DNA from 3 places in the Cedecea sp. Ae19-4 genome. Region 2 is predicted to be linked to each of the others. Evidence: predicted binding sites of a transcription regulator. Region 2 holds the regulator's gene; each other region holds the start of a gene.
The links. Region 2 encodes LexA, which represses DNA repair genes until DNA is damaged. Its sites were predicted from a motif close to TNCTGTATGTACATACAGNA; they were not measured.

Region 1: a site for LexA is predicted at 1,615-1,634, ahead of dinB (DNA polymerase IV). Genes of this name have one in related genera too.
Region 3: a site for LexA is predicted at 1,872-1,891, ahead of sulA (SOS-induced cell division inhibitor SulA). Genes of this name have one in related genera too.

Annotation. Positions count from the first base shown of each region.
Region 1 is NZ_JBCHWG010000001.1:72,026-82,443, reverse strand. Features, by position in the region: gene pepD (beta-Ala-His dipeptidase) at 1-410, shown strand, start outside; gene dinB (DNA polymerase IV) at 537-1,592, opposite strand; gene dpaA (peptidoglycan meso-diaminopimelic acid protein amidase) at 1,885-2,625, shown strand; gene AAIE02_RS00385 (class II glutamine amidotransferase) at 2,596-3,363, opposite strand; gene lpcA (D-sedoheptulose 7-phosphate isomerase) at 3,419-4,000, opposite strand; gene fadE (acyl-CoA dehydrogenase FadE) at 4,230-6,674, shown strand; gene AAIE02_RS00370 (amidohydrolase) at 6,771-7,538, shown strand; gene hpxK (allantoate amidohydrolase) at 7,581-8,840, opposite strand; gene AAIE02_RS00360 (aminotransferase class V-fold PLP-dependent enzyme) at 8,840-10,081, opposite strand; gene AAIE02_RS00355 (MurR/RpiR family transcriptional regulator) at 10,268-10,418, opposite strand, start outside.
Region 2 is NZ_JBCHWG010000002.1:580,993-591,410, reverse strand. Features, by position in the region: gene AAIE02_RS15555 (CsbD family protein) at 25-234, opposite strand; gene dinF (MATE family efflux transporter DinF) at 470-1,804, opposite strand; gene lexA (transcriptional repressor LexA) at 1,882-2,490, opposite strand; gene AAIE02_RS15540 (diacylglycerol kinase) at 2,600-2,968, opposite strand; gene plsB (glycerol-3-phosphate 1-O-acyltransferase PlsB) at 3,100-5,529, shown strand; gene ubiA (4-hydroxybenzoate octaprenyltransferase) at 5,590-6,462, opposite strand; gene ubiC (chorismate lyase) at 6,462-6,971, opposite strand; gene malM (maltose operon protein MalM) at 7,160-8,116, opposite strand; gene AAIE02_RS15515 (maltoporin) at 8,216-9,538, opposite strand; gene malK (maltose/maltodextrin ABC transporter ATP-binding protein MalK) at 9,581-10,418, opposite strand, start outside.
Region 3 is NZ_JBCHWG010000001.1:736,486-746,903, reverse strand. Features, by position in the region: gene yccS (YccS family putative transporter) at 1-1,081, shown strand, start outside; gene AAIE02_RS03415 (TfoX/Sxy family DNA transformation protein) at 1,066-1,695, opposite strand; gene sulA (SOS-induced cell division inhibitor SulA) at 1,913-2,422, shown strand; gene ompA (porin OmpA) at 2,780-3,829, shown strand; gene matP (macrodomain Ter protein MatP) at 3,921-4,373, opposite strand; gene AAIE02_RS03395 (AAA family ATPase) at 4,550-6,304, shown strand; gene fabA (bifunctional 3-hydroxydecanoyl-ACP dehydratase/trans-2-decenoyl-ACP isomerase) at 6,373-6,891, shown strand; gene AAIE02_RS03385 (ABC transporter substrate-binding protein) at 7,124-8,212, shown strand; gene AAIE02_RS03380 (ABC transporter permease) at 8,301-10,070, shown strand; gene AAIE02_RS03375 (ABC transporter ATP-binding protein) at 10,063-10,418, shown strand, end outside.

The sequences.
Region 1 (10,418 bases), on a different contig from region 2:
TTGTGACCATGAGCGACGACAGTGCAGAAATTATCTGCCTGATTCGTTCCCTGATCGATTCCGGTAAAGACTACGTGGTTAGCGTGCTGGAGTCCCTGGGTGAACTGGCCGGGGCGAAAACCGTGGCGAAAGGCAGCTATCCTGGCTGGCAGCCGGACGCTAAGTCTCCGGTGATGGCCCTGGTACGCGAGACTTACCAGAAGCTGTTCAACCAGACGCCGAACATCATGGTTATCCACGCGGGCCTGGAATGTGGTCTGTTCAAAAAGCCGTATCCGGAGATGGATATGGTTTCCATCGGGCCAACCATTACCGGCCCACATTCCCCGGACGAGCAGGTACATATTGAGAGCGTTGGCCAGTACTGGACGCTGCTGACCGAGCTGCTGAAGGCGATTCCGGCGAAATAAGTTTTACCCTCACCCTAACCCTCTCCCTATAAGGGAGAGGGGATTTTCTTTGTCTGCCTCATTTTCAGCGAAAACGTGTTTTTCCCCTTCTCCCTTCCAGAGAGAAGGCCGGGATGAGGGTCTAATTCACAACCCCAGCAGCAGTTGCCTCTCCAGTTGCGGGTCGAGCAGCGTCACATGCAGCCCCACCAGCCGGACGCCGCGCCCTCCCCGTCGTTCTTCCCATGTTTTACGGGCGGTGGCAATCAGGTCTTCTTTGTTCAGCTTCGGCCAGACGTGCTCCTGGGTCGTCAGCTGAAAGTCATTAAACTTCAGCTTGATGCCTTGCCGGGCGATACGCAGGTCGGCCCGCTCTTTGGCAAGTCGCCTCTCAAGCTCCGGGTACAGGCGTTCAATAATCTCTTCGCATTCTGGCCATTCATGAATGTCTTCCGCGAGCGTCCGCTCTACCCCCACCGACTTTCTCTGACGATCGTTACTGATCTCACGCTCATCAATGCCCTGGCTGCGCTCCCACAGCACCCGGCCAAATTTCCCAAAGCGTTTTAACAACATGGCCAGGTCAGCATTTTGCACGTCAGCGCAGGTTCGCAGACCGAGCGTTTCCAGCTTTGCCACCGTGACTTTGCCCACGCCGGGAATTTTCCCGAGCGGTAGCGTCGCTAAAAAGTCCGGTACCTGTTCGGGCGTAATGACATACTGGCCGTTGGGTTTATTGAGGTCGGAGGCAATCTTTGCCAGAAACTTTATCGGCGCAATGCCAGCTGAGGCGGTCAGGTTCAGTTCGTCGGCAATGGCCTGACGAATTTCGCGGGCTATCAACGTGGCCGAGCCCTGGCAGTGTTCGCTGTCCGTAACATCCAGATAAGCTTCATCCAGCGACAAGGGTTCGATCAGCGGGGTATAGCGGGAGAAGATTTCACGAATATGGCTGGAGGCTTCTTTATAGGCGTCGAACCGGCCCGGCAATAGCGTGAGATGCGGACAGAGTTTTAGCGCCATCGCGGTCGACATCGCGCTGCGCACGCCGTATTTTCTGGCGGGATAGTTCGCCGTGCTGATCACGCCTCGCCGTTGGGCGCTGCCGCCAATAGCGAGGGGAATATCGCGCAGGGCCGGGTTATCACGCATCTCAACGGCGGCAAAAAAGCAGTCCATATCGACATGAATGATTTTGCGCATATCCACTCAACCAGAAAAATAACACTGGATAAGTATACAGCTAATTTTCAAAATGAGGAAATTGTCGCAGGCCACCAAATCTTTTCCTGCAAGTGGCATCACCTCGGGCATAAAGTGACACACCGCAAAAACTCCAATTGATTCCAATAAAATGTGTAAACGCCCGCGTCTGGCGCTTGCGAAAATTAGCCACGATGCTAATGTGAGCGCAATCCTGTACAGAATTTTCTGATTTCGGGTCCCTTTAGCCGTCCTGGCTGTTAGTTTCAGGTTTATCAAGGAATCAAGCAGTATGCGTAAGATCGCACTGATTATTGCGATGCTCTCTATGCCGTTTTTCTCTTTCGCCAGCCTGCTTAACAGCAGCGGTGTCGCCGCCCCTGTCGGCAAAGATAGCAGACAGCAGTTAATGGGCTCCCCGGTTTATATTCAAATCTTTAAAGAAGAGCGCACCCTGGAACTGTGGGTGAAGATGGGCGAGCAGTACCAGCTCCTCAACAGTTACCGCATCTGTAACTATTCCGGCGGCCTGGGGCCAAAACAGCGTCAGGGCGATTTTAAAAGCCCGGAAGGGTTTTATAGCGTTGATCGCAGTCAGTTAAAACCGGACAGCCGCTTCTATAAAGCCATTAATATTGGCTTCCCGAATGAATTTGACCGCGCTCACGGCTATGAAGGGAAATACCTGATGATTCACGGCGCCTGCGTGTCGATTGGCTGCTATGCCATGACCGACTCCGGCATCGACGAAATCTTCCAGTTTGTGACCGGGGCTTTGGTGTTTGGCCAGCCGCGCGTACAGGTGAGTATCTTCCCGTTCCGCATGACCGACGCCAATATGGAACGCCACAAGTACTCCACCTACATCAACTTCTGGAAAGAGCTGAAACCGGGCTATGACTACTTCGCGGCTAACCATCAACCACCGGGCGTGGCCGTGGTCAGCGGGAACTACGTCATCAGCAAACCTGCCGTGATGACGCCAGTTCAACCGCAGCTGGCTTCAAACTATAAGCTCACCGAGGCAAAATAACGCCGACTTGCCTGGCTCAATTTTGTGCCAGATTTCGTTGGCGGTCAGCGGCTGAGTTGCGATGACCGTGACCACATCGTTCGGTGTGGTCTCTTCCTGAAAATCAATTTCCACGTCCTGATCCAGCAGCTTAGCGACACCGAATGGCGCTCTGCGGGTGATCCAGAACAGGTTCGTCGAGCAAAACGCCATCACGTAGCGCCCGTCCGACAGCAGCATGTTAAACACGCCCTTTTCTCTAAGCTCTGCGCCCAGTTCAGTGATGTAGCGGAATACCGCTTCCATATTGCCCGGCGTGCGCGGGTAACGCTGCGTGAGTTTGTGCAGCAGCCAGCAGAACGCCTGCTCGCTGTCCGTTTCGCCAATCGGGCGGAACGTCCCCGTCTCCAGCGTGCGATAGCCCTTGAGTTGCCCGTTATGGGCATAGGTCCAGTTGCGGCCCCACAGTTCGCGGGTGAACGGATGGGTGTTTTCCAGCGCAACCTTGCCGCGGTTTGCCTGGCGAATATGCGCAATAACCGAGCAGGATTTAATTGGGTAATCCTGGACGAGGCGGGCGATGGGCGAGTTAAAGCTCGGCTGCGGATCTTTAAACGTGCGGCAGCCTTTTCCTTCGTAGAAGGTTATACCCCAGCCGTCTTTATGAGGGCCTGTTCCGCCTCCGCGCTGCACCAGTCCGGTAAAACTAAAACAGATATCCGTCGGTACGTTGGCACTCATCCCGAGCAATTCGCACATCTCTTCTCTCCCACAACGAATACCCCTGCTCCGGGAGGAGCAGGGACATTACGGGCTAAGCTTTAACCATTTCTTTTTCGATTAACTGAATCAGGATGTGGATCACTTTGATGTGAATTTCCTGAATGCGGTCCGCATAGCCGAAGTGCGGCACGCGGATTTCGATGTCAGCCGTACCGGCCATTTTGCCGCCGTCTTTGCCGGTCAGGGTAATGACTTTCATGCCTTTCGCGCGGGCAGCTTCAATCGCTTTGATGACGTTGCCGGAGTTGCCGGACGTGGAGATCCCCAGCAGCACGTCGCCTTCGCGGCCAACGGCTTCAACGTAGCGAGAGAAGACATAGTCGTAGCCAAAATCGTTGCTGACGCAGGAGATGTGGCTCACGTCAGAAATCGCGATCGCCGGATAGCCCGGGCGGTTCTCACGATAGCGGCCCGTTAACTCTTCCGCAAAGTGCATAGCATCGCAGTGTGAGCCACCGTTCCCGCAGGACAGTACTTTGCCGCCCGCTTTGAAACTGTCTGCCAGCAGCACCGCTGCGCGCTGGATGGCATGAATGTTGGCTTCATCCTTAAGGAAGTTAGTCAGCGTTTCCGCCGCTTCATTTAGCTCACTACGAATAAGATCCTGGTACATGAGGAGGTCCTTGAGGTTTGAGTGAATTTCACATCCCGCAGTGTACCGGATAGCGCCGAAAGCGAGAAGCGTAACCCCGCGTGTAAAGCCGGGGTTTTCCCTGGAAGTGCGGCAACAATGTGAGCGAGGTTGTAATTATTTTGTAAACACATTGCTAAAGAAAGCAACATCCACTACAACCAATACATCACAAGTGGTCAGACCTCCTACAAGCAAGGGAGCTTTCTTTATGTTGATTTTAAGCATTGTCCTTACCGTTGTTCTGCTGGGTGTGTTGTTCTATCACCAGGCAAATCTGCTGCTTAGCAGCGTGCTTCTGCTCGCGTGGACCGCCGCGCTGGGCTTCGCTGGCATCTGGTCTTTCTGGGTGCTGGTTCCGCTGGCGGTAATTCTGGTGCCGCTGCTGGTCACGCCGCTGCGTAAATCGCTGATCTCCGCACCGATTTTCCGTGGCTTCCGCAAAGTCATGCCGCCGATGTCCCGCACCGAAAAAGAAGCCATCGACGCCGGGACGACCTGGTGGGAAGGCGATCTGTTCCGCGGCAAGCCGGACTGGCAAAAACTGCATAACTACCCTCAGCCAAAGCTGACCGAAGAGGAACAGGCGTTCCTTGATGGCCCGGTGGAAGAAGCCTGCCGCATGGCGAACGATTTCCAGATCACCCATGAGCTGGCCGACCTGCCCCCTGAGCTGTGGGCTTACCTGAAAGAGCATCGCTTCTTCGCGATGATCATCAAGAAAGAGTACGGCGGCCTCGAGTTCTCAGCCTATGCTCAGGCTCGCGTGCTGCAAAAACTGTCCGGCGTTTCCGGGATCCTGGCGATTACCGTCGGCGTGCCTAACTCCTTAGGCCCGGGCGAACTGCTGCAGCACTACGGCACCGAAGAGCAAAAAGATCACTACCTGCCTCGCCTGGCACGCGGCCTGGAAATCCCTTGCTTCGCGCTGACCAGCCCGGAAGCCGGTTCCGATGCCGGCGCAATCCCGGACAGCGGCGTGGTTTGCATGGGGGAATGGCAGGGTGAACAGGTGCTCGGTATGCGCCTGACCTGGAACAAACGCTATATCACGCTCGCCCCTATCGCCACCGTACTGGGCCTGGCGTTCAAACTGTCTGACCCGAAACGCCTGCTCGGCGGCGAAGAAGACCTCGGCATTACCTGTGCGCTGATCCCAACCCACACGCCTGGCGTGGAAATCGGCAAACGTCACTTCCCGCTGAACGTGCCGTTCCAGAACGGCCCAACCCGTGGGAACGACATCTTTGTGCCTATCGACTTTATTATCGGTGGTCCAAAAATGGCCGGTCAGGGCTGGCGTATGCTGGTTGAGTGCCTGTCCGTAGGTCGCGGCATTACCCTGCCGTCGAACGCTACCGGCGGCCTGAAATCCGTGGCGATGGCAACGGGTGCTTACGCGCATATTCGCCGTCAGTTCAAAATCTCTATCGGTAAAATGGAAGGGATTGAAGAGCCGCTGGCACGCATCGCCGGTAACGCGTATGTCATGGATGCCGCAGCTTCTTTAATTACCTACGGCATCGTGCTCGGTGAGAAACCCGCCGTACTGTCTGCGATTGTTAAGTACCACTGTACCCACCGTGGTCAGCGCGCCATTCTTGATGCGATGGATATCGTCGGCGGGAAAGGCATCATGCTCGGCGACGCTAACTTCGTGGCCCGTGCTTACCAGGGCGCGCCGATCGCCATCACCGTTGAAGGCGCTAACATTCTGACCCGCAGCATGATCATCTTCGGCCAGGGCGCAATTCGCTGCCATCCGTACGTGCTGGAAGAGATGGCCGCGGCGCAGAATAACGACGTGAATGCCTTCGATAAGCTGCTGTTCAAGCACATCGGCCACGTGGGCAGCAACAAAATGCGCAGCCTGTGGCTGGGCCTGACCAACGGCCTCGGCAGCAGCACGCCGACCCGCGATGCAACTAAACGCTACTACCAGTACATCAACCGCCTGAGCGCCAACCTGGCGCTGCTGTCGGATGTCTCCATGGCCGTGCTGGGCGGTAGCCTGAAGCGCAGAGAGCGTATCTCTGCCCGCCTGGGTGATGTGCTGAGCCAGCTTTATCTGGCGACGGCGGTGCTGAAACGCTACGAAGATGAAGGGCGTAACGAAGCCGATCTGCCGCTGGTTCACTGGGGCGTGCAGGATGCGCTGTTCCAGGCCGAACAGGCGATTGATGACCTGCTGCGCAACTTCCCGAACCGCTTTGTGGCCGGTACGCTGCGGCTGGTTATCTTCCCGCTGGGTCGCCGCTACGATGCGCCGTCCGATGTGCTGGACCACAAGCTGGCGAAAATCCTGCAGGTGCCGTCCGCAACCCGGTCGCGTATTGGCCGCGGTCAGTACCTGACGCCAAGCGAGCATAACCCTGCTGGCCTGCTGGAAGCCGCTCTGCTGGATATTATGGCCGCCGAGCCAATCCACCAGCGCGTATGCAAAGAGCTGAAGCGCAATCTGCCGTTCACTCGCCTGGATGAACTGGCGAAGCAGCTGCTGGGTGAAGGCAAGATCACCGCCGATGAAGCGGCGATTCTGACCAAAGCGGAAGCCAGCCGCCTGCGCAGCATCAACGTGGATGAGTTTGATCCGGAGGCGCTGGCGACACAGCCGGTGAAGGTGCCGGAAAAGCACAGAAAGGTTGAAGCCGCCTGACCATTAACCCCTCTTATGAGGGGTTTTTTATTGCCAACAAAAGCACTTTTTCTCGTGCTACAGTGGATGAAATATTCTGCTAAGAGGCTGCCGATGGTGTCTGGTCTGAAAGTTTCCGTTCTGCAACAACCGCTCGTCTGGATGGACGGTGCCGCGAACCTGCGTCATTTTGATGTGCTGCTGGAGGGCGTGCGCGGACGTGACCTGATTATTCTGCCGGAAATGTTCACCACCGGCTTCGCGATGGAAGCCGCCGTGCAGTCAATGCCGGAACAGGAAGTGATTGACTGGATGCAGTTCAAAGCCCAGCAAACGCAGGCGATGATCGCCGGCAGCGCCGCTCTGCAAACCGAACGCGGGCCGGTGAACCGCTTCCTGCTGGTTCAGCCGGACGGCAAAGTGCATTTCTACGATAAGCGCCACCTGTTCCGCATGGCCGATGAGCATCATCATTATCAGGCCGGGGAAGAACGCGTGATTATTGAGTGGAAGGGCTGGCGTATTTTACCGCTGGTTTGCTACGACCTGCGCTTCCCGGTGTGGTCCCGCAATCGCAACGACTACGATCTGGCGCTGTACGTCGCCAACTGGCCCGCGCCGCGCTCTCTGCACTGGCAAAGCCTGCTGCAGGCGCGCGCCATTGAGAACCAGGCTTATGTGGCAGGCTGCAATCGCGTGGGCACCGACGGCAACGGCCACCATTACCGGGGCGACAGCCGGATCATCAGCCCGCAGGGCGAGATCCTGGCGAGCGTTGAACCTCACCAGGCGGCACGACTTGATGCCGATCTTTCGCTGATTGCGCTGCGGGAGTACCGGGAGAAATTCCCGGCCTGGCAGGATGCCGATCCTTTCAGCCTTTAAGAATGAAAGTATGCAGAAACCGGCCTATTCAGGCCGGTTTTTTTATTGTTCCGCCAGCACAGTCACGGCGCGAGTGAAAGCCTGGACGGCAAGGGCCACGTCGCTTTCAATAACGGATTCTGCCGGATGATGGCTGATACCCTTCTCGCAGCGAACAAACAGCATAGCGCTCGGCCAACGCTCGGCGATGGCAATGGCGTCGTGCCCTGCGCCGCTTGGCAACGACAGGCTCCGCCCCTGAACTTCGCTCACCGCCTGCGTTAGCGTTGCCTGCAATGCCGCATCACACGGCGTGGCTGGAATAGCGTAGTAGGCTTCTGCGGTAAACTGCATACCGCGACGGGCGGCAATCGCTTCCCCTTCGGCAAGAAGCTGGCCTAACAAACTCGCCAGGCTTTCGTCACGCGGGCTGCGAATGTCCAGCGTAAGCTGAACGTCGCCAGGGATGACGTTCACCGCGCCTGGCGCGCAGCTTAACGTTCCCACCGTGGCAACTTCGTCGGGGCCGTGGCGGCGCGTGGCGGATTCAATAAATGTCATCCATTCGGCAGCGGCGGCCAGCGCATCTTTGCGCAGCGCCATTGGCACCGTCCCCGCATGGCCCGCATGGCCGGTAAAGCTGCAGTTCAGGCGACGGGCGCCGTTAATGGCCGTGACCACGCCCAGCGCAAGGCCCTGCTCTTCCAGCACCGGTCCCTGCTCGATATGCAGCTCAAGGTAAGCGCTGAAATCGCTTTTTGGCCGCTCCGCGCTGGCAATACGCGTCGGATCCAGACCGGCAATCGTCATGGCCTGCGCCACGCTGACGCCGCTGGCATCTTCACAGCTCAGCCAATGCGCCGGCCAACTGCCGGTGATGCCTCGGCTCCCCAGCAGGGTAACCCCAAAGCGGGTGCCTTCTTCATCGCCAAAACCGACAATTTCGATGGCCTGCTCGAGCTGGATATTGTTTTGATAAAGGTACGCGACCACTTCCAGGGCACACAGCACGCCGAGCATCCCATCGTAGCGGCCCGCATTGCGCACCGTATCAAGATGGGATCCCAGCAAAATCGCCTGCGCGCCTTCTTGCCTGCCTTCGTAACGCCCACAAATATTGCCGACAGCGTCCTGCCAGGTCGTCATGCCGAGCTGCTCCATCCAGCCAGCGACCAGCTGATTCGCCCGCAAATGTTGCACCGAAAGGTAAACCCGTGTCAGCTGGCCCGCGCTTTCGCTGATAGCAGCTAGCTGGTCAGCCCTGTCCATGACGCGCTGGGCGGCAACCGCGGCATAGTTAGCATCCATAAGCGGCGCGCCCATTAGCGGGCACCCTGCGCGTAAACGTTCCACGCTGCCTGCATCGCTTCACCCTGCACGCTTTTAAAGCCGAGACGGTTAAGCACCGCTTCCAGCGCGGTGAGCGTTTGCAGCACGCAGTCTTTGCGTGCGTTGTAGCCCATGGTGCCGATGCGCCAGATTTTGCCCTGTAGCGGGCCGAAGGAGGTGCCGATCTCGATATGGAAATCTTCCAGCAGCAGCTTACGAACCTCTTCGCCGTGAACCTGCGCCGGGATAGCCACGCCGAGGACGTTGTTCATCTTGTGGTCAAGATCGCCGAAAGTTTCCAGCCCCATGCCCTGGATCCCCGCCACCATCGCCCTGCCGTGCAGCTCATGACGGGCAATACCGACGTCCAGACCTTCTTCCAGGATCACGCGGGCGCACTCACGGGCAGCAAACAGCATGCTCGTCGCTTCGGTGTGGTGATTAAGACGTTCCGGCCCCCAGTAGTCCATGATCATGCCCAGATCGAAGTAGTTGGAGTAGATCATCTCTTCGTCCCCGTCCTGATGGGCGGCAGTGCGAATGCCTTCTTCCACGCATTTACGGCGGCGAATGGCCTCTTCCATTTTCGGACTAAGGGTGACCGGTGAGCTGCCTGACGGGCCGCCCAGGCACTTCTGCAATCCGGCGGAAACGGCATCCAGTCCCCAGGCATCGGTGAGCAGTTCGTTCCCGCCAAACGATGCTGTAGCATCGGTGTAGAACAGCACGCCGTGGCGGCGGCAGATCTCCCCCAGTTCTGCCAGCGGCTGCAGCATCGTGGTGGAAGTATCGCCCTGCACGGTCAGTAGCAGGCGAGGTTTTACCGCTTTGATGGCGTCTTCGATTTGCTGCGGGCTGAATACTTCGCCCCACGGCACTTCAATGGTGTGCACTTCGGCGCGGCAGCGGCGGGCAATCTCACACAGCAGGTGACCAAAACGGCCAAACACTGGCACAAGCACTTTATCGCCAGGGCGAATAGCCGACAGCAAAATGGCCTCGATCCCGGCGCGGGAAGTGCCGTCCACCAGCATCGTCCATTTGTTTTCGGTGCGGAAGAGCTCGCGGTACAGCACCATCACCTCATTCATATATCCCGTCATCACCGGGTCATACTGGCCGATAAGCTGGCTCGCCATGGCACGCAGCACGCGCGGATCGGCATTGATCGGGCCTGGCCCCATCAGCAAACGGTGCGGCGGGTTGATCTGGGAAAACTGCTGAATATCAAACATGGCGATTCCTTGAGTCTGAGATTGAAACAAAAGATTCTTATAATCATCTTTTGCAACTAATGTGCCAGCCGCAGGCAAAATTTTTTCCGGCTGACAGACTTAAGCCAGCGCGGAAAAACAGGTTTGGGTAAAAACGATGAACTCTTTTGGCTCACCCGAACTGTGCAGTTGCACCGTCGAGGAGCATCAACGCTGTTCGAGTTCGTCCAGCTCTGTATACAATTCAGCGATATTATGGATACGCTGACGCCCACTGGTCAATGATTCATGCAGCACCGCGTTAGCCAGTAAATTCACCAGGCTCATGGCGCTGCTGTAGCTGTCAAACGCCGAAACG
Region 2 (10,418 bases):
TAGCACATTTGAGGGTCCGCCAGATTACCAGCGGTAATTGCTCCCGGACTCCCAGTCCTTCACTTCTTTCTCTGCCTGGTCTTTGGCGTAGCCATAGCGTTCCTGGATTTTACCCACCAGCTGGTCACGCTTCCCTTCGATGACGGTCATATCGTCATCGGTCAGCTTACCCCATTTCTCTTTGATCGTACCTTTGAACTGCTTCCAGTTACCGCCGATTTCGTCCTTATTCATCATCATCTCCTCATCGTTCGGTTTAGATTTTCGCATCCGGGCTGCAGGATGCTGACTTTCTGGAACACACCCACTGTCTGCTGGATGTAAAGGTAATTGTAGACAAGGATTCCGAGTTACATTTAAAACTCAGAATCTTTAACCATTCTTAAAAGCGATGGAACGCTGATTCCTCGTCTTAGAAACGAGAAATCAGCACGACAGGAGCAGGGTTAACGAAGGCCAGGAGGTTCGATCAATGGCCGCCCGATGTAGCGAACCAGGTGTTATTACGCCAGTGGCGCCGCCAGATGACGCCCAGCGACAGGCCACGCAAGGCCAGAAACACCGCCAGAGACAGCCACAGGGCGTGGTTACCCCACAAAGGCAGCGTAAACATCGTCACGCCAAAGCCCAGCGCCGCAACCGCCATGCTGTTACGCATTTCGGCACCCCGCGTCGCGCCGATAAACATACCGTCCAGCAGGTAACACCAAACGCCCACGACCGGCAAAACAACCTGCCAGGCAAGGTAATGATTTGCCAGAACACGAAGCTCCGGCAGGGAGGTAAGCAGCGCGACAATTTGCTCCCCAGCAAAAGCATAAATAGCGGCAAATGCTATCGCAACCAGCCCCGCCTGCCTGCACGCAGCCCCCCAAACTTCGAGCAACTGCCCACGGTTACGCGCCCCGTAAGCCTGCCCTGAATGGGCTTCTACGGCGTAAGCAAAACCGTCCAGCGCATAGGCGGTAAAGGTCAACAGCGTCATCAGCACGGCGTTAACGGCAACAATTTCGCTGCCGAGACGCGCACCAAAAATGGTGATTGAAGCAAAGCAAATTTGCAGCAGCAGCGAACGCAGCATGATATCGCGGTTGAGGGCCAGCAGCTTGCGTAAGTCCCCTTGCCAGGCCGTTTTGAGACGAGCCCAACTGATGCCCCGCAGCTTCAGTACCTTCCGCACCATCACCAGGCCGATGATAAACGTCGCATATTCGGACACCGCCGTGGCCAGCGCCGCCCCCTGCACGTTCATGTGCAGCCCCATCACCAGCCAGAGGTCGAGCACGATATTAATCAAATTGCCGACGACCAACAGGATGACCGGCGCCCGCGCATACTGAACGCCCAACAACCAGCCTAACAGCACGAGGTTAGCCAGTGAGGCCGGGGCGCTAAGCCAGCGGATCTCCAGGAACCGCCTTGCCTGATCCAACACCTCGTCATTGCCGCCAACAACGTGCAGCGCAAGGTTGATCAGTGGATAACGCAGGACCACGATAGCCAGCCCGGCTATCATCGCCAGCATCAGGGGTTGAACCAGTGCGCGCGCCAGCCGCTGTGGATCGTTCGCACCAAACGCCTGTGCCGTTAACCCGGTGGTGCTCATGCGCAGAAAAAGCAGCAGCATAAAGAGGAAACTGGTCGCCGTGGCGCCGATAGCCACCCCGCCAAGATAGGTCGGGCTATCAAGATGGCCAATGACCGCCGTATCGACCAGGCCCAGTAACGGAACGGTGATATTGGAAAAAATCATCGGCAGCGCAAGCCGCCACAGCGCACCATCCGTTGACGAAAAGAATCGCATGGGAATGATCCAGAGGAAAAAAGAGAGGTGTTTAAGGCAGGTGGCACGGCAGAGTTACCGCACCACCGGAAGAGGTGTTACAGCCATTCACCGTTGCGGATCACCCCGACGGCCAGGCCTTCAATGCTAAAATTCTGCTCGCGAAGATCGACCACAATAGGCTGGAATTCGCTGTTTTCCGGCAGCAGGTGCACGGTATTGCCCTGCTTTTTCAGGCGTTTTACGGTCACTTCATCGTCGATACGCGCGACAACGACCTGGCCATTACGCACGTCCTGGGTTTTGTGAACGGCTAATAAATCACCGTCCATGATGCCGATATCTTTCATCGACATGCCGCTGACGCGCAGCAGGAAATCGGCATTCGGCTTGAACAGAGAAGGGTCAACCTGGTAGTGGCCTTCGATGTGCTGTTGCGCCAGCAGCGGCTCACCGGCGGCAACACGGCCCACCAGCGGCAGGCCATTTTCTTCTTCAACCAGCAGACGAATGCCGCGTGATGCACCAGAAACAATCTCGATGGCACCTTTACGTGCCAGCGCTTTTAGATGCTCTTCCGCGGCGTTTGGAGAACGGAACCCCAGACGTTGTGCAATTTCGGCGCGCGTAGGTGGCATGCCGGTCTGGTTGATATGATCCCGAATGAGATCAAACACCTCTTGCTGCCTGGTAGTTAGTGCTTTCATTCCGCCCCCTGGGTGTTTATACAGTTATGCTGTGAGTATATACAGCCCCGGGCGATTTTGAAACCACAAATTAAGCAAAAAACCAGCGACTTAAACTGTTCTGGAAGGGCTATCGCAAATGTGACCAAAGCAAGGTGGCCCAGGTTGCAACCGCAAGGATAATCGCTATCAATACGGCGGCGGAACCCATATCTTTGGCTCGCCCTGAAAGCTCGTGGTACTCGGTGCCGACACGGTCAACCAGCGCTTCAATGGCGCTGTTGAGGATTTCGACAATCATCACCAAAACAACCGAGCCAATCAGTAAAATACGCGTGATGGGGTCCACGTCCAGCCAGCAGGCGATGATGATAGCGATGACCGCCGCTACGCCCTCCTGACGAAAGGCGGCTTCGTTGATCCAGGCCGCACGCAACCCCTTCCACGAGTAGCCTGCAGCCTTAATAATGCGGGTGATGCCGGTGGTATTATTCGCCATTCAAGGAAACCTTTTTAAATATTGAGCGTCAATGCTCACTGAGTCTAAATCGCAGCGCCACAGAAATTCCCCAGAGTTTCTGATATCCTTGCGGCGCATTTGCATTATTAACCTGAGGCTTTACATCATTTATGTCAGGCTGGCCAAGAATTTACTACAAATTACTGAATTTACCATTAAGCGTTCTGGTAAAGAGCAAGTCTATCCCGGCGGATCCCCAAACCGAACTCGGTCTGGACCCTTCACGCCCCATCATGTACGTCCTGCCCTACAATTCTAAGGCAGACTTACTGACGCTGCGTGCCCAATGTCTGGATCACGATCTGCCCGACCCGCTGGAACCTCTGGAAATTGACGGCGTACTGCTGCCGCGCTACGTGTTTATCCACGGCGGGCCGCGCGTCTTCACCTATTACACGCCAAAAGAAGAGTCGGTAAAACTGTTCCACGATTATCTGGATCTGCACCGCAGCAATCCCGATCTCGATGTACAGATGGTGCCGGTTTCCGTGATGTTCGGCCGCTCGCCAGGGCGCGAAAAAGGGGAAATCAACCCGCCTTTACGCACGCTGAACGGCGTCCAGAAATTCTTTGCGGTTTCCTGGCTGGGTCGCGATAGCTTCGTGCGTTTCTCGCCGCCGGTTTCGCTTCGCCGCATGGCAACCGAACACGGCACGGACAAGATTATTGCCCAAAAATTGGCTCGCGTGGCGCGCACTCACTTTGCCCGCCAGCGCCTGGCCGCCGTTGGCCCGCGCCTGCCGGTCCGCCAGGATCTCTTCAACAAGCTGCTGGCGTCAAAAGCGATTGCCCGCGCGGTAGAAGATGAAGCCCGCAGCAAGAAAATCTCCCACGAAAAAGCGCAGCAAAATGCCGTCGCGCTGATGGAAGAGATTGCCGCGAACTTCTCCTACGAAGCCGTACGTCTGACGGACCGCGTTTTAGGTTTAACCTGGAACCGCCTCTATCAGGGCATTAACGTGCATAACGCCGAACGCGTGCGTCAGCTTGCCCATGATGGCCACGAAATCGTCTATGTGCCCTGCCACCGCAGCCACATGGACTATTTGCTGCTTTCCTACGTGCTTTATCACCAGGGGCTGGTTCCGCCGCACATTGCCGCCGGGATCAACCTGAACTTCTGGCCAGCCGGCCCGATTTTCCGCCGCCTGGGCGCGTTCTTTATTCGCCGTACCTTCAAGGGCAACAAGCTTTACTCCACGGTATTCCGCGAATATCTGGGCGAGCTGTTCAGCCGCGGCTATTCCGTTGAATACTTTGTCGAGGGTGGCCGCTCCCGTACCGGTCGTTTGCTGGATCCTAAGACTGGCACGCTGTCGATGACCATTCAGGCCATGCTACGTGGCGGCACCCGCCCGATCACTCTGGTGCCGATTTACATCGGGTACGAGCACGTCATGGAAGTGGGCACTTACGCGAAAGAGCTACGCGGTGCGACCAAAGAAAAAGAGAGCTTCATGCAGATGGTGCGCGGCCTGAGTAAGCTGCGCAACCTCGGCCAGGGTTACGTTAACTTCGGCGAACCGCTGCCGCTGATGACCTACCTGAACCAGCATGTTCCGGAATGGAAAGACTCTATCGATCCGATAGAAGCAATTCGCCCGGCCTGGCTGACGCCAACGGTGAATGATATCGCTGCCGATATCATGGTGCGTATCAACAACGCAGGGGCCGCTAACGCCATGAACCTGTGCTGTACCGCGCTGCTTGCTTCACGCCAGCGTTCGCTGACCCGTGAACAGCTTACCGAACAGCTCGACTGCTACCTGAACCTGCTGCGTAACGTGCCGTATTCTCCGGATGCCACCGCACCAACGGTTTCCGCTGACGCGCTGATCGACCACGCGCTGCAGATGAACAAGTTCGAGGTGGAGAAAGACACCATCGGTGACATCATCATTCTGCCGCGCGAGCAGGCCGTGCTGATGACCTATTACCGCAACAACATCATGCACATGCTGGTGCTGCCGTCGCTGATGGCGTCCATCATCACTCAGCATCGCCACATCTCGCGCGCAGAGCTGCTGCGTCAGATAGAAGTTGTTTACCCGATGCTGAAAGCCGAGCTGTTCCTGCGTTGGGAAAAAAGCGAGCTGGGCAGAGAAATTGATGCGCTGATCGCGGAGATGGAGCGTCAGGATCTGGTCATGGTTGTCGGTGACGAAGTGCAGATTAACCCTCACCGCTCACGCACTCTGCAGCTTCTGGCGGCGGGGGTGCGCGAGACAATCCAGCGGTATGCCATCACCTTCTGGCAGTTGAGCGCCAACCCGTCGATCAACCGCGGAACGCTGGAACGCGAAAGCCGCACGGTGGCGCAGCGACTGTCCGTTCTGCACGGCATTAACGCCCCGGAATTCTTTGATAAAGCGGTCTTTACCTCGCTGGTGCTTACCCTGCGCGATGAAGGCTATATCAGCGATACCGGTGATGCAGACGCGACCGAAACCATCAAGGTTTACCAGATGCTGGCCGATCTTGTGACCTCGGACGTACGTCTGACGATTGAGAGCTCCGCTTCCCAGGACGCGGTTTCTTAATTCAGCAGAAACGAAAAAGGCGGGTGATTAACCCGCCTTTTTTATTACCTGAAGACTGACTCAGAAATGCAGGTAGCTCAACGCCAGGCCCAGGAACAGCACCAGCCCGACATAGTTATTGTTCATAAACGCTTTAAAGCAGCCTTCGCGCTCGCGTTTGGCGATCAGCTTCTGCTGGTGCACAAACAGCCCGCCCGCCAGCAAAATTGACCAGTAGAACGTGCCACCCAGCCCATTGAGCCAGCCCACAACGCCCATCAACAGCATGGTGGCGATTTGCAGCAGGCCGATGATCAGCTTATCGTTGCGGCCAAACAGGATCGCCGTCGACTTAATGCCAATCTTCAGGTCGTCGTCGCGGTCGACCATCGCATACTGCGTGTCGTACGCCACGGTCCAGCAAATGTTAGCGAAGAACATCAGCCAGCAGCTTAACGGCACCGATTCGCTGGCGGCGGCAAATGCCATAGGAATGGACCAGCCAAAAGCCGCACCCAGCACCACCTGAGGCAAATGGGTGTAGCGCTTCATAAACGGATACACCCATGCCAGCGCAAGGCCGGCCACGGACAGCAAGATCGTCATGGTGTTGAGCGTCAGCACCAGCAGGAAAGCCAGGCCCACCAGCACCGCGAACAGCGCCTTCGCTTCTTTCTCAGAAACTGCGCCACTGGGCAGCGGGCGCTGCGCGGTACGCTTTACGTGACCATCAAATTTACGGTCGGCATAATCGTTCACCACGCAGCCCGCGGCGCGCATCAGCCAGACGCCAGCGATAAAAACAACCAGATTCAGCAGCGAGGGTAAGCCCGGGGTGGCCACCCACAGCGCCCACAGCGTGGGCCATAGCAGCAACAAAGCGCCAATGGGCTTATCGGTACGCATTAACCGGTGATAAGCCAGCAGTTTTCCCTGCTTAAGACTCCACTCCATTATTTTTCCTCTTCGTACAGCGGAGATGCCGGCAGGAACAGTTCGGTCAGCAACAAAGGCTTACCGGAAAGTCTCAGTCGGGAACGACGTCCCCACAGTTCGGCGCTGCGGCCAATCTCAATATAGTCACGCGTCAGGGTTGATGAACTAAAAAGGTAGCGCCCGAGCGGCGTATCGCCAAGCTTTTGCAAAGCCAGCTCAGGGCCATCAAGCGTGCTTTCAGGCACCACGGTGCGCCCCAGCAGCCAGGGTTCGTCATCCCCGCAGAGGATAATTTCCCGCAGCCAGTAACGCGCAGAGGCAGGTAATAAATCGGCTTCGGGCAAATCATTGCCAGCAGGGACAAAACCTTCGCGCACGATGCGGACGGTGACTTTTTGGCAGTGCTGTTCGAAGCGTTTAGTCATCGAATCTTCCAGCAATAACCAGTCGAGATAAGCGGAGCTAAGCCCTTGCGGGACCTCCGTGTAGAAATTCAGGGCGCGCAACGGCGACAGCGCGTCGGACATGGGAATACTCTCCGATACATAACCTGATGGCATTGTAACGCAGAACATCTCTGTGCGGGCAGACAATGGCAACACACGCGGCAAATACCGCAACAATTGAGCAACAGCAACTTAAAGTTTTTAGGCTATAGAAAAAAGGTGCGCCTGAGCGCACCAATACTTCAAGCATCAGCAACGTGGGGAAATGGTTACCCCTTGCCTTTTACACTGCTGATAAAAGTTTTACGGGCGGAGGTGGAACCCAGACGCTCGGCTTCATTCAGCAGTTTCAGGGCTTTATCAATGTCGCCTTTATCCACCGCCTGTTTAATGGCGCGGTTAAAATAGCTTTCCGTATCATTGAGCATTGGCTCGCTTTTCGCGGCAGGCGCCGGAGCTGGCGCTGCCACTGGTGCTGGTGCTGGTGCAGCGGCCGGTGCAGAGTAGGCCGTCAGTGGCGCTACGTTACCGACCACAACAGGTTTGGTATCGGATCCACCAAAGATCTTACCGATCATGATGTTGCCGCTGTTTTGTTCGGTTTTCAGCTTCACCGTCAGGGTACCTTGCCCACTGTGGCTAGCAATCGGATCGGCCACATCAGGAATGGCGTTGCTTGCCCCTTCAGCATAAAGCTTCGCCGGGTTGATCATGCGGGTCGTTTCCGTCAGATCGTGTTTCGTGGTGTACACCAGCATGTAGATCTGTTTTTGCCCCATCATCGGAGTCAACTTCATGACGTTTTCCAGACGGTTGCCGGAGGTCATGCCCGGTTTCTGGTACTGGAAGTAACTGCTCGGGAAGAAAGCAGAAGGCTGCATCTGCCCGTCGAGAATCAGAACGTTTGGCGCATAAACGCTCAGGTCTTTAACCACGCTGGACAACGTGATTTCCAGTGAGCCCTGATCCGCTGGCAGCACGAAGGCGGCCACACTCCCGGTGAGCTCTCCGACATTAATGCTGGCCGAAGAGGCGCTCAGCACCACGTCCTGGCTGACGGGAGGTATCAACGGAACCCATGGCAGGCTTTGTAATTTGTCCGCAGGAATAGACGGTGCGGTAGAGACATTCTGTGGGTTAATCGCCGTGTTGGCGGCAAAAGAAGCCGGCACGGACGATAGGCCCAGAACGGGAAGCAGGCAAAGCGCAAGAAGATGTTTTTTCATTGTTTTATCCTCGAAGCGAACCCGCCTCCTTCAGGCAAAAAAGAGACGGGTCAGGCATGTGAAACTGGCGGGCGCTAAGCACCCGCGCAGTGGGTTAACTTACCACCAGGCTTCCATCTGAATACCGAAGGTCACTTCGCTATCGTTGCCACGGCTAAAGGTACGGGCGCTGGTATCGCTGAAAGCAATGCCGGATGGCGTGCCAGCTACGTAGTTAGCATCGCTGGCGTCACTGGAAGAGTAACCCCACTTCTCATCCCACTTGGCGTAGGTCGCGAAGACGCGAATAGCCGGACGAGACCAGATGCTGTTCCCCGCCTGCCACTGTTGCGCCAGGGTGATTTTGTACTGATTGTTGCTCTTGTCGGTCAGCTGAGACTTCACGTTGTCGTAGCCAACTTCCATCAAGGTGCTCATGATTGGCGTCCATTTGTACATAGGACGAACGCCCACGGTCCACCATTTGGTGCCGTTGTTATCATCGCGGTTGATATCCTGGTACATACCCACATACATCAGGCCCCAGGTATCGTTGAAGTCGATAGCCCCGTGGTCAATGACGCGCAGCATTTTGCCATCGTTGTTTCTGGAAGTATCCGGACGACCGGTACCGTTGGTCTGCGCCATGGCGTTGGTGCCGTACTGCACCACAAATTTGTTCAGGCTGGTGCCGAGGAAGGTCTGGGTATGCTCTACGGTTCCCAACCAACCATTTTTAGTCGCATCCTGCTCAACAAAATCGTAGTGCTTGGTGGTGTTTGCACGGCCGTAGTCAAAACCAACTTCCAGAGAACCGCCCGGGTTAACTTGCATCTGGCCTAAACGAATATCAAAGATATCGTTCGCCAGGTCTTTATTTTTGGTAGAACCGTTGATAAAGGCCTCTGAACCACCGGCTTCACCGTTACGGGTTGCGGCCAGGGAGAGTTTACCGAAGCCCAGATCGATATCTTCGATACCGCCGCCAGGGCCTGAGATATCCCAGTAGTAGAAGTCGATCATGTGCACGTCATGGCGTTTGTAATAACGCTTACCTGCCCAAATGTTCGCGCCCGGCAGCGCGTCGATCAGGTTTTTACCCACGACGTTCATCTGGCGTACACGCGGGCCGCCGTCGGTGTCTTCAACGTCGTTCAGCTGGCTGGTGGCATAGCCAATCATGGTGTCAACGTAGAAGCTTTTTTCACCTTCTTGCCAAACTTGCTGACCTAACTCAACTTCAGCATAAGTTTCACATTCGTTACCCAGACGGTATTTAGAACCGGCACCTGTCGCTTTAAAACACTGCTGCTCGCCGCCGCTGCCTGTCCAGCCAATACCAGAACGTGCATAGCCCTTGAAGTCAACGGCGCCGGCCTGTGCAGACACGATGCCTGCAATCACGGCGACCGCCAGTGGGAGTTTGCGCAGAGTAATCATCATTCTATCTCCTGAGATCATTGCTTTTCTTTTTTATGGGAATGCTTAAACGCCGGGCTCTTGATGCAACCGACGACATGCGGTGCCATCTTCTCGGAACAGATGACAGCGCTCTGGCGGCAGGCCAATAGCGAATGTGGCACCCTCTTTTACCAACACCACGTCGTTCTGGCGGTAAACCAGGTTTTGACGAATGGCGGGGATTTGGATGTGAATCTGAGTCTCATGTCCCAACTGCTCAACGACCTGCACTTCCCCTTCAAGGGTGACATCAGCAATGTCGCTCGGCAGCAGGTGTTCCGGGCGAATGCCAAGTGACATATTGGCCCCCACCTGAACGTTGCGGCTTTCCACCGGCAGCCAGACATGCTGACGGTTAGGCAATTCCACCTGCACCTGATCAATGGCCGTCGCGGTCACTTTTACCGGCAGGAAGTTCATTTTTGGCGACCCGATAAAGCCCGCCACAAAGCGGTCTGCCGGGTAGTGATACAGTTCTAGCGGTTTCCCGACCTGCGCAATCCGGCCGGCATCCAGCACGACGATTTTGTCGGCCAGGGTCATCGCTTCAATCTGGTCGTGGGTCACGTAAATCATCGTGCGGCCCAGGCGCTTGTGCAGGCGGGAGATCTCAATGCGCATCTGCACGCGCAGCGCGGCATCCAGGTTGGAAAGCGGCTCATCCAGCAGGAACACTCGCGGCTCCGCCACCAGGGTTCGGCCAATCGCGACGCGCTGACGTTGCCCACCGGACAGCGCCTTAGGGCGGCGCTCCAACAAATGCGCGAGCTGTAAGGTTTCGGAAACCTGATTCACGCGCTGGTTGATCTCGTCTTTTTTTGCCCCGGCAAGCTTCAGGCCAAAGGACATGTTTTCGGCGACG
Region 3 (10,418 bases), on a different contig from region 2:
GGCGATTGCTGAGCCACAGAACGATCCCGAGAATCGTCTGGCAGACGACAAGCTGACCGGCTTCGATGATATCTGGCAGCGGCTGAAGCTTAACCTCACGCCTGAATCCGCACTCTTTCGTCACGCGGTGCGGATGTCCCTGGTGCTCTGTGTGGGCTATGCGTTTATTCAGTTTACGGGTTTGCAGCATGGTTACTGGATACTTCTGACCAGCTTGTTTGTCTGCCAGCCCAACTACAGTGCAACCCGGCGACGCTTAGCGCTGCGTATCATCGGCACGCTGGTTGGGGTGGCCGTTGGCCTGCCTTTACTTTGGCTTGTCCCGTCTCTCGAAGGCCAGTTGATACTGATCGTCATTACTGGCGTGCTGTTCTTCGCTTTCCGCAATGTGCAATACGCCCACGCCACCATGTTTATTACTCTGCTGGTATTACTGTGTTTTAATCTGCTAGGAGAAGGTTTTGAAGTCGCTCTCCCGCGCGTGATTGATACCCTCTTAGGCTGCGCAATAGCCTGGGCGGCGGTGAGTTTCATCTGGCCTGACTGGCAATTCCGCCGGCTTTCACGAGTCGTTGAACGTGCGTTCAACGCCAATTGTCGCTATCTGGATGCCATTCTTGAGCAGTACCATCAGGGACGTGATAACCGCCTGGAATATCGCATTGCCCGGCGGGATGCCCATAACAGAGACGCCGAGCTGGCCTCCGTGGTTTCAAATATGTCTTCCGAGCCTCGAGTCTCCGCTGAGATGCGGGAAGCGGCGTTCCGTCTGCTTTGCCTGAACCACTCGTTTAACAGCTATATCTCTGCATTAGGTGCGCACAGGGAAAAACTCAACCACGGCGATACGTTAATGTTGCTTGATGACGCCGTCTGCTACGTTGATGACGCACTGCATCACTTGCCTGTCGATGAAGGACGCGTTCAGGCTGCTCTGACAGGGCTCTCCGCCCGCATCTCGCAGCTTGAGACTCGGGCAGACACAAAAGAACCCCTGGTGCTGCAACAAATTGGGTTATTAATTGCGCTTCTGCCAGAGATCTCTCGTCTTCAGCAACAAATCTCTCAGTGCTCAGAATAAGGCTGGCGCCGCTGCTCATAGCGGCGCCACCAGTCCGTCAATTCTTTGCGAACATCAGCAGGCAGTACAGCCTCATGAACACCACGAATAGCGCCTGCAAGCGCGAGCAGTACTTTAATACCTACCGTTTTCCGGGTACTGCGTAATTTTAGCCATGACCGTTTTGCCCCAAAGAGTTGAAGCGTTTGTGGATCATTAATGCCCACCTCACGAAGCATAACTTCAATATTCAGGGAAAGATTGGGGAGATCCTTAAGGCGGCGAGAACGTATCTTAATTTGTGTCTTCTCCCATTGGGCGCTTCGTAAAGCCAGGGAAGAGAGCTGGACGAGTTTATCGGGATTTTCCCAAAGCTCTTCATCGACACGATAGTAATTCAGTGCGACTGGGAGCCCCCGTTTACTGTACATCAGCGGTGGGGCCGACTTTTGGATGAAATATTCCGCGCACTGTTCACAAGCTCGCAGGTAAAGCTCACCTTCCGCCACCATAGCAAAAACCACACCGTCGACGGTCAGACTATAACCGCCAAATAACGGTCTGTAGCCGATTTTACCCAGTGACGAAAGATATTTCCGTGATTTATGAATTCTAAGAAATGTCACCTTTTTCATAATATGTCCTTATATATCAACTGGTAAATAGCTGCTTTAGTTACTAACCCTCTTAATCCCTGAAAATAAGTAAGGTTAAAGCTAATGGCAACGACAATTTCATCGGTGTCGCTTTTGCGTACGGAAAATGCGAGACACTTTCCGAAATTCCGGTTGATCTTTGTTCGCACAGATATTACTGTATATGCATACAGTAACCCATTAGGCGGGACTCACTATGCACTCACATAACGCTCAAACTCACTTTCGTCATGTTGCAGTTACTGCGCACACCCCGGCGCAGTCTCTCTCTGATAACAGCGTACAGGGGTTAATCAGTGAAGTGGTCTACAGCGAAGAGAGCCCATGGGTTACGCAGTTTATTCTGCTACCTTTATTACAGCAGTTGGGACAACAATCCCGCTGGCAGCTATGGCTAACACCGCAGCAAAAACTCAGCCGTACATGGCTGCAGGCGGCTGGGCTGCCGCTGGCAAAAGTGATGCAGGCAAATCAGTTAGATCCTCTCTGCACCGTTGATGCCATGGTGAAAGCTTTGCAGACGGGAAATTACAGCGTAGTCATCGGCTGGCTTACGGAAGAATTAACAGATGAAGAACATTTACGGCTGACAATAGCAGCCGAAGCTGGCAATGCGATGGGCTTTATTATGCGTCCAACCAGCACAGGAACATCCGGTTCAAGACCACGAAATGGCCTAAAAATTCATTCTAGTTTGTATCATTAAGTAAATTTAGGAGAAATCCTGGAATTTTTTACGTATGCCATATAATCCGCTGTCATGACTCAAAAACTCCCGTCATATGGCGGTTTGACGGGGTTTATTGGATAGGCGCCCCGCTCAAAAAACAGTCCATTCTGTAAAAAAATATGTATGCAAGTCGTTTTTTTTCATATGCCTGACGGACTTCACACTTGTAACTTTCCAACTACGTTGTAGACTTTACCTCGCCAGGGTTGCTCTTCATAACACCGATATATCGGTAGAGTAACAATTGAGCGTAAACCCGGGCGAAGGATTTAACCCTGGGCTTTAAATTGGTTTAGAGCTCATGGCCTTTTGGATGATAATGAGGCGCAAAAAATGAAAAAGACAGCTATCGCGATTGCAGTGGCACTGGCTGGCTTCGCTACCGTAGCGCAGGCCGCACCGAAAGATAACACCTGGTATGCAGGTGGTAAACTGGGCTGGTCTCAGTTCCACGATACCGGCTGGTATAACAAGGACCTGCAAAACAACGGTAACACCCACGAAAGCCAGCTGGGCGCTGGTGCCTTCGGTGGTTATCAGGTTAACCCGTACGTTGGTTTTGAAATGGGTTATGACTGGCTTGGCCGTATGCCTTACAAAGGCAGCGAAGTTAGCGGTGCCTTCAAAGCTCAGGGCGTACAGCTGACCACCAAACTGGGTTACCCAATCACTGACGACCTGGACATCTACACCCGTCTGGGCGGCATGGTATGGCGTGCAGACTCTACAAACACCAAAGCTGGTAAAAACCACGACACCGGTGTTTCCCCAGTATTCGCTGGTGGTGTTGAGTGGGCAGTTACCCGTGACATCGCTACCCGTCTGGAATACCAGTGGGTTAACAACATCGGTGATGCACAGACCGTTGGCGTTCGTCCTGACAACGGCATGCTGAGCGTAGGTGTTTCCTACCGCTTTGGCCAGCAGGAAGAAGCTGCACCAGTTGTAGCTCCAGCTCCAGCTCCAGAAGTACAGACCAAACACTTCACTCTGAAGTCTGACGTTCTGTTCAACTTCAACAAAGCAACCCTGAAACCAGAAGGTCAGCAGGCACTGGATCAGCTGTACACCCAGCTGAGCAACCTGGATCCTAAAGATGGTTCCGTTGTTGTTCTGGGCTATACCGACCGTATCGGTTCCGAGCAGTACAACCTGAAACTGTCTGAAAAACGTGCACAGAGCGTTGTTGATTACCTGATCTCTAAAGGTATCCCAGCGAACAAAATCTCTCCACGTGGCATGGGCAAAGCTAACCCAGTTACCGGCAACACCTGTGACAAAGTAGCGCCTAAAGCTAAACTGATCGACTGCCTGGCTCCAGATCGTCGCGTTGAGATCGAAGTTAAAGGTATCAAAGAAGTTGTAACTCAGCCTGCGGCATAAGTTACCCTTCCTTGAACAAAAACCCCGCCATGGCGGGGTTTTTTATTGTCTGAGACTTCGCGATGGCGAGGTCGTGCACGCTTTCAGTGCTTTATTTTTTACCGAGCATAGCCTGCAGATCCTGCTTAAGCGTCGACATCTTGCTTTCCACCTTCTCTTTGCGCTCCGCATCTTCAATCAGCTGAACAACCGTTTCCGAAAGCGTATTGCCGCGACGTTGAGCAAGCCCGGCCAGACGTTGCCAGACAAGATATTCCAGATCGATGGATTTCTTGCGGGTATGCTGATGCTCAGCGTTAAAATGCCTTTTACGCCGCGCACGAATCGTTTGCTTCATGCGGTTATGCAGCGCCGGGTTCATATGCTGATCAATCCAGCTCTGAACCAGAACCGGCACATTCTCCAGCGTCAGGAGCTGCTCTACCGCCTCTTGGGCTGCACTGGCCTCAATGTATCGCGTGATTAATTCCCCTTCGCGATGCTTCTTAACCAGATACTTCCACTTCCAGCCGCTCTCGAGATTTTCCAACTGTTGATATTTCATTGTGATCTCAGTGTGACCGTGTAACTTAGTTCAGAATAACAGTTTTTACGCCATTCGCTGAACTGAAAATCAAAGCTGTGAGAGGGATAAAACTGTGTTACTGCTTTATCCGTGTGCTACCCGAGCGATTCTTGTATAATCGCGCCTTTGACATCTCATTAAAAAATATAGCGACTTTGACGACTAATCGACTTGACTGGCGTGCCCTGGTGCCTGATACCGAAAGCTATCAGGAAATTTTTGCACAGCCTTATGATACCGACTCCGCCCCTCTTTCTGCGGTTCAACCTCGTTTAGTTTACGGGATTGAGCAACTCAACCTTTCCGTTTCTTCCGTCGATCTAATGCTGATAAAAGCCCCGGAAGAACAAGAGTATCTGGATCTTATCGCCGCGGCCGTTGAAGCATCCCATGATGAAGCCGAAGAAATCATCGGCGGACATTATCTCATTGAAGGTAATCGGGTCACCCTGCGCCCGGCCGGGAACGCTGACGATAACTTTGCGTCCAGCGGAGAAGTTATTGCCGCTGACTGGGTTGAACCGGAGCAACTGTTCGGCTGCGTGCGGCAGTTTGCGGGCGAGGTGTCGTTGGAGCCCGGCCTGATCCATCGCGTGAACGGCGGCGTCCTGGTGCTGTCGATGCGTAGCGTCCTTGCCCAGCCGCTGCTGTGGCTACGCCTGAAACAAATCATGACCCAGGGGCGTTTCGACTGGATTTCACCTGACGAAACTCGTCCGCTGCCGGTAAAAATTCCGTCATTAGCGTTGGATTTCAAACTGGTCCTGGTTGGCGAGCGCGACTCGCTGGCGGATTTCCAGGAAATGGAGATGGATCTGGCTGCAGCCGCTATCTACAGTGAATTTGAAGACAATCTGCAAATTGCTTCTGCCGATGAAATGGCGCTTTGGTGTCAGTGGATCTATGCCATCGCCGCTGAGAAGTCATTGCCAGCACCTGCAGCCGATGCCTGGCAACCGCTGATTCGTGAGGCCGTCCGCTACACGGGCGATCAAGAAATGCTGCCACTCTGCCCTTCCTGGATTTCACGCCAGCTGCGTGAAGTCGCGCCGTTTACCGAAGCAGACAGCTTTAACGCCGAACAGCTCCAACAAATGCTTGAACAGCGTGAATGGCGCGAAGGTTTCCTGGCCGAGCGCATGCAGGATGAAATCCTGATGGAGCAAATCCTGATTGAAACCGAGGGCGAAATGATCGGCCAGATTAACGCGCTGTCGGTCATTGAATTCCCGGGTCATCCACGGGCCTTTGGTGAACCTTCCCGTATCAGTTGCGTGGTTCACGTTGGTGATGGGGAGTTTACGGACGTAGAGCGCAAGGCAGAACTCGGCGGTAACATTCACGCCAAAGGGATGATGATCATGCAGGCATTTCTGATGTCAGAGCTGCAGCTTGACCAGCAAATCCCGTTTTCGGCGTCCCTTACCTTCGAGCAGTCCTACAGCGAAGTTGACGGCGACAGCGCCTCCATGGCTGAGCTTTGCGCCCTGATAAGTGCCCTGGCTAACGTCCCTATTTATCAGCACATTGCGATCACCGGCTCTGTGGATCAGTTCGGCCGTGTACAGCCCGTTGGCGGGCTGAATGAAAAAGTGGAAGGTTTCTTCCGCATTTGTCAGCAGCGTGAGTTTAGCGGTGCCCAGGGTGTTATTATTCCTCTGGCGAACGTACGTCACCTGTCGCTGCATAAAGATGTACTGGAGGCCGTCGAGCAAAATAAATTCTCGATTTGGGCAATTGACGACGTGGCTGATGCCCTGCCGTTATTGACCAATCTCCCGTGGGATGGCGAAGGGCAAAACACCCTGATGCGTGCGGTGCAGGAGCGTATTGCTCAGGCCTCGGCGCCGGATGTTCGCCAGCGCTTTCCGTGGCCGCTACGCTGGCTCAACTGGTTCAACCACAACTGATCGGACTTGTTGAGCGTACACGTGTTAGCTAACCTGCGTGCTTCATTATAAAAAGGCTTACTGTAGACATGGTAGATAAACGCGAATCCTATACGAAAGAAGATCTTCTTGCCTCAGGGCGTGGCGAACTGTTTGGGGCTGAAGGCCCGCAGCTGCCTGCACCTTCCATGCTGATGATGGACCGCGTAGTCAAGATGACCGAGGACGGCGGTAACTTTGATAAAGGTTACGTGGAAGCCGAGCTGGATATTAACCCTGACCTGTGGTTCTTTGGTTGCCACTTTATTGGTGACCCGGTGATGCCTGGCTGTCTGGGGCTTGATGCCATGTGGCAGCTGGTTGGTTTCTACCTCGGCTGGCTCGGTGGCGAAGGCAAAGGCCGCGCGCTGGGCGTGGGCGAAGTGAAATTTACCGGTCAGGTTCTCCCTACCGCGAAGAAAGTTACCTACCGCATTCACTTCAAACGCGTTGTGAATCGCCGCCTGATCATGGGCCTGGCTGACGGTGAAGTACTGGTTGATGGCCGTGTGATCTACACCGCAACCGACCTGAAAGTGGGTCTTTTCAAAGACACGTCTGCTTTCTAATACCGTTTCATCTGGCTTTACCTCGAAAGCATCCATTGCTCGCAGTGGGTGCTTTTTTGTTTCTATCGCCCGCCTGAATGACGCTTTCTTGCCGTGGTTTTTATGGCGTTAATTGCTTAAACAACGTTCGAAATCACAAATCGTGAAGATAAAAAACGCCCCCTCTTGCCTGGAAAACGTTATGCGTTATGTTGATTTTTAGTTTCTCAAATGTAACTAGAGGTTAACAATAATGTCGAATAAGTTACGTATATCTTGCCTTGCTTCTGCCGTGCTGCTCTCTACCTCTGCATTTTCTGCTGTGCCTCAGGGCTATCCGGCGGATTATCAAAAAATCATCGATGCCGCGACCAAAGAAGGCAAAGTGGTGCTCTACTCCACCACCGACACCAAAACCGCGGCCCCGCTTATTCAGGGCTTTGAGGCCGCATATCCGGGCATCAAAGTAGAATATAACGACATGAACAGCACCGAGCTGTACAACCGTTATATCAGCGAACAGGCCGCCGGCGGTACCAGCGGTGACGTGGTCTGGAGTTCTTCCATGGACACGGCATTAAAGCTCGCCACCGACTATGCCCAGGAATACAAATCCCCGGAGCAAGGCCAGTTGCCGAAGTGGGCAGTCTGGAAAGACAAGGCCTACGGTACCACCTATGAGCCGGTCATTTTTATCTATAACAAACGCCTGATCCCAGCCAATGAAGTGCCTGACAGCCATGCAGCGTTGGCCAAACTTATCGCCAGCCAGCCCGAAAAATTCAGCAAAAAAGTCACCACTTACGATATTGAAAAATCCGGTCTCGGTTTTATGCTTTCGGTACAGGATCACAAGGCCGATCCAAATTACTTCCAAACGCTCGCCGATGTAGCCAAAGGCGGCCTTTCGGTTCAGTCCTCAACCGGCACCATGATGGAGCGAGTCTCCTCGGGTGAAAACCTGATTGGCTTCAACATTCTGGGCTCTTACGCCGAAGCCCGTGCCAAAACGGACACCTCCCTCGGTATCGCTTATCCGAAGGACTACACCCTGGTGCTGTCACGCGTCTCCTTTATCAGCAATGAAGCGAAAAACAGCAACGCGGCGAAGCTGTGGATTGACTACGTGCTGTCTGAAAAGGGGCAAAACATCCTCGCTAATCAGGCGGATATTCCTTCCATCCGCAATGATATCGACGGTGACAACGACATCGACGGCATGACCAAAAAACTCGGCAACGCCCTGAAGCCGATTCCGGTGGATGAAACCCTGCTGGAATACCTGCAGCAGAAAAAACGCCTGGACTACATCAAACAGTGGCGCGAAGCCGCCGCGAAATAATCCTTTGATGAGGCGTGCCGTCCGGCTGCGCCTCGCTTAACCCGAACACATTAGGCTATTCAGGCTAACTGACCTGAGGGATCGTTACATGGATGCATTACGCAGAAAGTGGCAAAGCCTGCCGCGCGGCATTGTGGTGCTGATAACTGCGCTGGTTATCTATATTCCGCTGTCGTTTATCGTTATACAGAGTTTTCTCTCGGCCCCCTTCTTCTCCCCGTCGAAGGAGTGGAGCCTCGAATCTTTTGAATTTATCTTCACCGACTCCGATTTTTACCTGGCGCTGAAGAGCGGCTTTATTCTGGCCTTTGGCCTGGTGGTGATTGCCATCCCGCTGGGCGGCATTCTGGCTTTCCTGATGGTGCGTACTGACCTGCCGGGCAGACGCATCATCGAGCCGCTGATTCTGGTGCCTATTTTTGTGTCGCCGATGGTATTGGGATTTGGCTATGTGGTGGCCGCAGGCCCGGTTGGCTTCTTCTCCCTGTGGGCGCAGTCGCTGCTTGGTTTCGTGCCGTGGAATATCTACGACATGTCGAGCATCGTGGTGATCGCAGGCCTGACGCATGTACCCCACGCCTATCTCTACATCTCCTCGGCCCTGCGCAGCGTAGGTTCCGACGTAGAGGAAGCGGCTCGCACCGCAGGTGCAACGCCGCTTCAGGTGATGACCGCCGTCAGCCTGCCGATGGTGCGTCCGGCAATGCTATATGCCACCGTGCTGCTGTTCTTCCTCGGGCTGGAAGTTTTCGGTCTGATGCTCGTGCTGGGCGACCCGGAAGGCAACATGGTGCTGGCAACGTATCTCTACAAGCTCACCAATAAGCTCGGGACGCCGTCCTATCATCTGATGGCTGCCGTCGCTGTCGTGCTGATTTGTATCACTATCCCGCTGGTCATGCTGCAGCGCCGACTGATGCGCACGGCAAACCGCTTTGTCACCGTCAAAGGCAAAGCCTCTCAGGCGCGAGCCCTGCCGCTGGGTAAATGGCGCTGGGTCGCAGGCGCCGTCGTGGCGTTCTGGCTGACCGTTACCATCGGGGTGCCGCTGATTGGCGTTATCCTGCGGTCCTTTATCTCCAACTGGGGCGTGGGCGTTTCACTGTGGGATGAACTGTCGCTCAATACCTTCCGCACTATCTGGGAACAGCCCAACCTGCTGCGGGCCATCGTCAACTCAATGGCGATAGGGGTCATCGGCGGCGCGCTGGCGGTGGTTTGCTACCTGTTTATCGGCATCGCCATGCACAGAAAACCAGACAACGTGACCCGCTTCCTGGACTACAGCGTGCTGGTACCTCGTGCCGTGCCTGGCCTGCTGGCCGGTCTGGCCTTCCTGTGGGTGTTTTTATTCCTGCCGATGTGGCTGGATAACGCGCTGAAGTCCGGCTGGCTTTCCGGTATGCCGTGGTCCCAGTGGCTGCGGGATAACCTTATCGTCTGGCTACGCTCGCTGCGCAGCACAATATTCAGCGTCTGGCTGGCCTATACCGTCGTGTGGATGGCCTATGGCCTGCGCCTTATCTCGTCTACCCTGCTGCAGGTTGGGCCGGAACTGGAAGAGGCCGCCCGCTGCACCGGGGCAAGCCGTGGGCAAATTACCCGCCACGTCACCATCCCGCTGTCGCGCTACGGCCTGATTGGCTCCTGGCTGCTGATGTTCCTGATCTTTGAGCGTGAATATTCTACCGGCGTCTACCTGCTTTCCCCCGGTACGGAAACCATCGGTTCCATGCTGGTTTCGCTGTGGGCCGCGGGCGCCATCGATATTGTCGCCGCACTTTCCTTTATTAATATTCTGTTCGTGGTGTTAGGGCTCGGCATTGCCCTTCGTTTTGGAGTGAAATTACATGATTGAGTTATCGGTCGAGAACCTGCACTTAACCTACGGCGACAACCCCGTGCTGAAAGGCGTTTCCATGGAGCTGAAGCGCGGCGAAGTCGTGTCTTTGCTTGGCCCTTCCGGCAGCGGCAAAACAACGCTGCTGCGCGCCGTCGCCGGACTGGAAAAACCCACCCAGGGCACAATTGTTATCGGCAAAAGCAACGTTTACGACGGCGCATCCCGCAAAGAGATCCCGGCCGAAGAACGTAATCTTGGCCTGGTCTTCCAGTCTTATGCCCTGTGGCCGCATAAAACCGTCTTTGAAAACGTCGCTTACCCGCTCAAGCTGCGTAAAGTGGCGACGGCGGAAATCAACCAGCG